Linked DNA regions of Coraliomargarita algicola. The protein of the gene in region 1 binds, or shares a complex with, the protein of each later gene. Links are inferred from orthologs where the notes say so. Each region holds a gene or a part of one and is shown in the gene's direction. Other genes may lie near its edges.

Region 1 (4,289 bases):
CCCCTGCCGGAATGGGGCTGCCCGCAAAATTCACCTCTGAGTCGAAGGCGATCTTTGTCGGTGCATTCGCTCCGGTGCGCCAAATTTCGCCATAAGGCACCAGCTGGCCATACACTTCACGACCCTTCACTCCAGGCCTGGAATATTTCACCGTGAATTCGGTCACACCGACCATTTGCTTCAATTCCGAGTAAGGACTGGCTGCCGGTGATTTAATTTGAGCAAAACTGCCAGCAGCGCCGAGTAAAATAGCAGCTGCAACGATCGATAAGGTTTTTGGTATTCGCATAGACAGGCTACGAGCCTAGCACCCTTCTTTTATTTCAACATTTTTATGTTTTTATCCAGCACATCATAAATGGGCCAAGCCGCCAATACATTCGCAGCAAGCGGGCGAAGCTTGATTTAAGGAAAAAGCGTCCCATCATACACCCCATGAAACCACGAAGCCTACGCCACCGACTCGAAAAAATCGCCAAGCTGCTAGTTACCGTTCACAAGCACACGCCGGAAGTTGACTGCCTGATCAACCAAGACAAAGGCCAACACGGCCATGTCGTGCTTGACTTCGCAGGCAGCGGCATGAGTCGCTCCAAAATGAATGCGCTCGGAAAAGACCTACAAACTAAGGGCTATACATTCACCGAGAAAAATAGCCCCTGGCTAGGACAGATCACCTACACCGGACGTGAAGAGGATAAACCAACGGTGGTATTCACCCTTCCAATCGTCAAAGATCGCCTTGCGATCAACGAAGAAACCCACGAAAAAAGCTATACTTTCGGAAGCTAAATAAGCTTGACATCAAGGCAAACGCTATTCAGGCAGCAATTAAAAAGGAATCCTGAAATTAGAGTTTCGAATAACGAGCAATTCTTCGCATAAAGATTTGTGTTGCTAATAAGTGTGAAGTAATCGTGAGATCACACAACTGCCCACCAGAAATCTCCATGAATCACTCAACTATCGCGAATCGCTGGAATGCCGATTTGATCGACGAAAACTACGACCTTTGGCGCACGAGCCCTGAAAAACTCGACGCTGAATGGCGTGCCTTTTTTGAAGGTTTCGAGCTCGCCAGTGAGGAACTATCCGATCCATCCGCCACCTCAACCGGCACTGACATTGCCAATGTCAGTCCCACACAAGCGGACAGTGATGCCACACGGCAAGCACGCGCGATTGGCCTAATTTACGCGTACCGCTCCATCGGCCACACCATCGCAGCCTTCAATCCGCTGACGAAGGAAGCTCCCACCAATCCGCGTCTGACTTTAGAGCGGCTCGGTTTTGAAGAGTCCGACTTGGAGCGTGTATTCCACACGGGCAACTACCTAGGCGGCACAGAGATGACGCTGCGCGAGCTCATCGAACGATTGGAAAAGACTTACTGTCACACCATCGGCGCGGAGTATATTCACATTCAAGAGACGCCCAAGCGCCGTTGGATTCAGGCTCGTATCGAGCCCGAGTGTTTCATCCCCCGCTTCACAAAAGAAGAGAAGCACCGGATCCTGAGTACCATCATGCAGGCCGAGGACTTCGAGAACTTTCTGCAGACACGCTATGTCGGTCAGAAGCGATTCTCACTTGAAGGCGGCGAAACACTGATAGCCTGCCTGGAAAGCGTGCTTGAGCGCTGCAGCAAGAACGGTGTCGACGAAATCGTCATGGGCATGGCCCACCGCGGCCGTCTCAATGTATTGGCCAATTTCCTGGGCAAATCCTTCGACTACATCTTTCGCGAGTTCTCAGAGAACTATGTGCCCGACACCATTTACGGCGACGGTGATGTCAAATATCACTTGGGCTTTGAAACCAGTCGTAAGACAACGGATGGCCATGAGGTCGAGATACGCTTGGCAGCCAACCCCAGCCACTTGGAGGCGGTCAATCCCGTCGTCGAAGGTAAAGCACGGGCGCGTCAACGCATTCGCGAGGACCTCGATCGCAAGCGTGTATTGCCTATTCTCATTCACGGTGACGCGGCCATCGCAGGTCAAGGCATCGTAGCCGAAGTCTTTAACTTCTCACAGCTGAAGGGCTACCGCACGGGCGGCACGATTCACTTTGTAATCAACAATCAGATCGGCTTCACCACCGATCCTTCAGAGGCGCGCTCCAGCCGCTACTGCACTGACGTGGCCAAAATCGTGGAAGCCCCCATCTTCCACGTCAATGGCAACGATCCGCTGGCCGTCGTCGCAGCAGTGGAGGCCGCCTTCGACTACCGACAGACCTTTGGCTGTGATGTAGTGATCGACATGTATTGCTGGCGCAAACACGGCCACAACGAGGCCGACGAACCCGCCTTCACGCAGCCAATTTTGTATAAGACCATTTCGGAAATGCCTCTCATCGGTCGCGCCTTTGCGCAGCGCCTGATTGCCAGCGGCGAATTTACCGAAGAAGAGGTCAAGGCAATCGAGACGGATTACCACAAGAAGCTTGAAGTCGCCTTCGAAACCGCCAAGGCCCGTGAAGATGAATCGATCGATCCTTTTGCGGAATCCAATGCGAAAAAGCAGCCCCCTTACAACTTCAAGGGCTTCGACACCCGCGTGCCCAAGGAGCAACTGGAAATGATCGCGGAACAACTCGCAAATGTGCCCGAAGGCTTTCATGCGAACAAGAAAATCGTCCGCCAACTCAATACGAAACTCAAAGCGTTCAAAGAAAATACCGGTATCGACTGGGGCATGGGCGAAGCCTTGGCCTTTGGTAGTTTGCTCATCGACGGCACGCCCGTTCGACTGAGCGGGCAAGACTGCGAGCGTGGCACCTTTAGCCACCGACACTCGGTCCTTTACGACAATCAGACACGTGAAAGATACGTGCCGCTACTTGACCTACAGGAAGGCCAAGCGCAATTTTGCGTGCACAATTCGCTGCTTTCCGAAGCGGCCGTGCTCGGCTTCGATTATGGCTACTCGCTCGATTACCCTCAAATGCTCTGCATCTGGGAAGCTCAGTTCGGCGACTTTGTGAATGGCGCTCAGGTGATCATCGACCAATTTATAACTTGCAGCGAGTCCAAGTGGGGACGCTTAAGTGGTCTGGTCATGCTACTCCCCCACGGCTACGAAGGGCAAGGCCCCGAGCACTCTTCGGCACGCCTCGAACGCTTCCTGCAAGCTTGTGCGGAAAACAATATTCAAGTCTGCAATGTGACCACGCCTGCACAGTATTTCCACCTGCTGCGTCGACAAATGAAACGTGAGTTCAAAAAGCCACTGATCATCATGTCGCCTAAGAGCTTACTACGTCACAAAGACTGTGTCTCACGGGTAGAGAATTTCACCGACAACGAATTTTGGTCCATACTCGACGACGAAACAGTCAGCCGTAAAACAGCCAAACGCATCATATTCTGCTCCGGTAAAGTGTCCTACGATCTGACCTCGCACCGTCAGGAACACAAGATCAAGGACACAGCCATCATTCGTATCGAACAACTCTATCCACTCAACACGGATCTACTCGAGCGAATCGCCGCCAATTATCCTAAAGCAAAGAGCTTCGTTTGGTGCCAGGAAGAGCCGAAGAACATGGGAGCCTGGAGCTTCATTGCACCTCGACTGATGGAAAGCATCGGCCAGCTGCCGATCTACGCAGGCCGTAAGGAGTCCGCCAGCCCCGCCGTCGGCTCACTGGCGATGCACCGTCACGAACAAAAGAAACTCATCGAGAAAGCCTTCTCACTTTAAGCATCCGAACGTGATCTCAGATTTCTATAATCTTAATACTTAATTCAATATCATGGCTACCGAAGTAAAAATCCCCGCAATGGGCGAATCCATCAGCTCAGGCATCCTGGCTGCATGGCATGTTAAAGACGGCGACTACGTCGAAAAAGACCAAGTTCTCTACGAACTGGAAACCGACAAAATCACCTCTGAAGCGAACGCCGAAGTCGCGGGTATCATCTCCCTCAAAGTCGAAGTCGAAGACGAAGTCGACATCGGCCAGGTGGTCGCCACGATCGATGAAAGTGCCGCGTCACCGGAGAGTGCTGCAGCCGCTCCGGCAGCGACTCCCGCTGAAAGTAAAAGCGAGCCCAGCAGCGCTGCGCCAGCCTCCAGCAGTGAGACGGCACCAGCCACCCCAGCAGCCGAGCCAAAGCCACTCTCACCCGCGGCTCGCAAAGCAGCCGAGGAAACGGGCGTCGACACCTCTAAAATTGCGGGCTCTGGCAAAGATGGGCGCGTCACCAAGAGCGACATTCTCGAAGCTGCCAGCGCGCCTGCGCCGGTAAAAGAAGCTCCCAAACCGACTGCCCCCACCCCAGC
Region 2 (3,322 bases), 3.6 Mb from region 1 along the record:
GCCCATCGTCGTTCGCGGTCCCGCCAATGGTGGCACGAGCGTCGGCGCGACACACTCACACACACCGGAAAACATGGTGGCCAACCACCCGGGCCTGAAAGTCGTCTGCCCTTCAAACGCTTACGATGCCAAGGGTTTGATGAAAGCCGCCATCCGTGATAACGACCCGGTCTTCGTAATGGAAAACACCCTGCTCTACGGAGAAAAGTGGGAAGTACCGGAAGAAGAATACATCGTCGAGCTCGGCGTCGCCAATGTGCTAAAAGAAGGCAGTGATCTGACGATTGTCTCACACGGCCGCTGTGCGATGCTTTCGCTACAAGCCGCAAAAACGCTGGAAGAAGAGCACGAGATCAGTGTGGAAGTCGTCGACCTGCGCTCCATCCGCCCGTTGGATGAAGAGACCATTTTAAACTCGGTCAAGAAAACACACCGCGTCATGCTGGTAGAAGAGAACAAGCCTTTCTGCGGCGTAGATGCTCAGATCTCCCACATGATTCAGCTCAAAGCCTTCGACTATCTGGACGGCCCGATTCACCGTGTTTCCGCGATCGACGCACCGAACTTCTATTCCAAAGAACTGGAAGACTGGCAGATCCCTAACGAAGAGCGCATTATCGAATGCGCACTGAAAGTTATGGCATAACGAACGCATTCATCTCCTAATTCATAATTCCTAATTCTTATGGCTACACTTATCGACATGCCCAAACTCAGCGACACCATGACGGTGGGCACGCTGGTCAAATGGTTAAAAAACGAAGGCGACGCAATTTCCAGCGGCGACATGATTGCGGAGGTCGAGACTGACAAAGCAACCATGGAAGTCGAGTGCTTCGACGACGGCGTACTGATCAAACAATACGCCGCTGAGGGCCAAGAGGTCGCCGTCGGCGATGCCATCGCAGCGATTGGCGAAGAGGGCGAAGAAGCGCCTGCGGCACAGAATAGCGCACCCGCGGCTGCAGCGGCCGCCGAACCAGAACCAGCCGCCGCAGAATCCACGCCCGCGCCAAGCGAGTCGGCCCCCAAGCCCGAGCCGAGCCCGGCCGCAGCGCCTGCACCCGCGACAACTACAACTGATGGACGTATCAAAGCCTCTCCTTTAGCCAAAAAGATCGCTGCTGATAAAGGCATCGACTTAGTAAGCATTCAAGGCACAGGCCCTGGTGGACGCATCGTCAAAGCAGACGTTGAAAATGCGAAACCCGGAGCAGCCGCCCCGGCCAGCAGCACACCAGCCCCTGCCGCCGCTCCTGTAGCGACTCTGGAAGCCTTGGATCTGCCCGTATCCAACATGCGCAAGAGCATCGCGAAGGCACTGGTAGGCTCCAAAACACAAGCCCCGCACTTCTATCTCCAGATCGAAGTCGACGGAGCCCCACTCGCCAAACTGCGCGCCGAACTCAATGCGAAACTAGCCGATCTCCCCAAGGAGCACGGTGGCACCAAGTTTACAGTCAACGATTTGACACTCAAAGCCGCGGCTGAAGCCGTGCGCCGGGTGCCCGCCATCAATCGCTCATGGGAGGGTGAGAGCATCAAGCAACACCCGAACGTGCACCTCGCCTTTGGCGTTGCGATCGACGACGGCCTGGTCACTCCAGTCATTCGCGCAGCCGAAACCAAAGGCCTGCGCGAAATCGGAGCCGAAGCCAAAGTGCTGATCAAGAAGGCCCGCGACAAGAAGCTAACTCCCAACGAAATGAGCGGTTCTACACTCACGGTCACAAACCTTGGCATGTTTGGCATCTCCGATTTCTACGGCATCATCAATCCCAACAACGCGGCCATCCTCAGTATCGGCGCAACGATTAAGAAACCAGTCGTCAACGACAAGGACGAGATCGTGGTCGGCCAAGTCATGAAAATTGGCCTCTCAGGCGACCATCGCACCATCGACGGCGCAGTCGGCGCACAGTATCTGCAAGCGCTCAAGGAAATCTTGGAAACCCCCGCCTTGATGTTGGTCTAGTCGCTATAGACAGATTTTTCAAAAGCCCGCGAGTCATCGCGGGCTTTTTTTGTGTGACAGAGCGGCCACCACATTCGAAATTCACTGAACAGCGGAGGAAGTCGCCCCCAAGGATAAGCCCTGAGCAACAGTTACTCTGCCAACTTGGCTTCCACCGCTGTCAAGCGCCGCTCCAGCTCAGACACACGAATTTTCAATTGAGCATTTTCCCGCTTTAAAAGTTCCAAATCGTCTGGAATCTCCACCGCATAGTCCAAGTCCAACTGCTCCAATGCTTCGGCTTCAAAAGCAGCCTTCAAATCCAAAACATCAACTGCTTGCTTAAATTCTACCAAGCGCGAGTCGGGGGCCAAATCGGACGCTCCCAACGGCAATGGAGTTTCGTATGCAAACAACAGTGCACTGCTAAAAAACGAAACAACAACCAAAGTTAAAAATCGCATATTCCGAATCTGACAACAATCCAACGAAAGTCCAGCCCCTGTGAATCCTCTCGAAGTAGGATGTCGGACTTCGAACGTTCCCGCCCCAGTCACATCAGATCGTCCTGCTCCCCCATCCAATCTTGACGAAATCCCATCTGCATTGTGCCATGACGCATGCCAGACACAGTCGCAGTCATCGATGTAGGCAGTAACTCCATCAAGTTACTGGTCGCGCGAGCGGGAATTGCTCCCCATAGCTTGGAAACGCTTTTCAGCGAAACCATCGAGACTCGCATTAGCGCTGGCATTAGTCGTGAACTTCCACACTTAAGCGATGAGGCCATGCAAGCCGGCACCCAGACGATCGCGGAGCTACAGCGCATGGCGCACAACTACCATCCCAGCCAGACCGCGATTGTCGCCACCAGCGCAGTGCGCGATGCAATCAACGGACACGAATTCGTCCAAGCGGTTTTTGAAGCAACTGGCTTGCAGATACGCATCCTCAGCGGCCCCGAAGAAGCGACTTACATCGGTCAGGGCCTCAGCTGCGATCCCGCCATCGCTGGCCTGACGCGCTTCATCCAAAGCGATATCGGCGGCGGCAGCCTGGAACTCATTCGCTTCGAGAACGGCCAAATTCAACAAGCGATCTCACTGCAACTGGGCGCGGTGCGACTGACCGAGCAATTTTTGCAAGATAAAGAAGCCCCACTCTCAACCGAGATCGAGCAAGCGATCCGTCGGCATGTAACTGAGCAGCTAACTACCAGCGGCTTCGACTTTCAACCCACTGAACTACCGCTTATCGCCACGGGCGGAGCCTATACCGTGAGCCGTGCTGTATTGGCTGCCCAGACTGACTGCGACATCGAGCAATCCCCACCCCATTTAGAACGCACGACGCTGACCCAGCTCAAAA

Evidence for each region. The genes of interacting proteins can lie anywhere in the genome.
Region 2: SH580_RS01215 (region 1) and SH580_RS16230 share a complex: the UniProt entries of both Escherichia coli proteins name them as parts of the 2-oxoglutarate dehydrogenase (OGDH) complex. The link is inferred for Coraliomargarita algicola from one-to-one orthologs.

The regions. Positions count from the first base shown.
Region 1 is NZ_CP138858.1:338,633-342,921, reverse strand. The notes cover bases 604-3,907. They hold SH580_RS01215 (2-oxoglutarate dehydrogenase E1 component), read left to right. Parts: upstream 604-950; coding sequence 951-3,707; downstream 3,708-3,907. Other genes in these bases: SH580_RS01220 (hypothetical protein), read left to right, coding at 604-792. Outside these bases: SH580_RS01225 (DUF2911 domain-containing protein), read right to left, coding at 1-289; more of SH580_RS01220, read left to right, coding at 436-603. UniProt on the Escherichia coli protein: E1 component of the 2-oxoglutarate dehydrogenase (OGDH) complex which catalyzes the decarboxylation of 2-oxoglutarate, the first step in the conversion of 2-oxoglutarate to succinyl-CoA and CO(2).
Region 2 is NZ_CP138858.1:3,931,771-3,935,092, reverse strand. The notes cover bases 1-2,830. They hold SH580_RS16230 (dihydrolipoamide acetyltransferase family protein), read left to right. Parts: upstream 1-685; coding sequence 686-1,975; downstream 1,976-2,830. Other genes in these bases: SH580_RS16220 (Ppx/GppA phosphatase family protein), read left to right, coding at 2,575-2,830; SH580_RS16225 (hypothetical protein), read right to left, coding at 2,107-2,418; SH580_RS16235 (alpha-ketoacid dehydrogenase subunit beta), read left to right, coding at 1-646. Also shown: more of SH580_RS16220, read left to right, coding at 2,831-3,322. UniProt on the Escherichia coli protein: E2 component of the 2-oxoglutarate dehydrogenase (OGDH) complex which catalyzes the second step in the conversion of 2-oxoglutarate to succinyl-CoA and CO(2).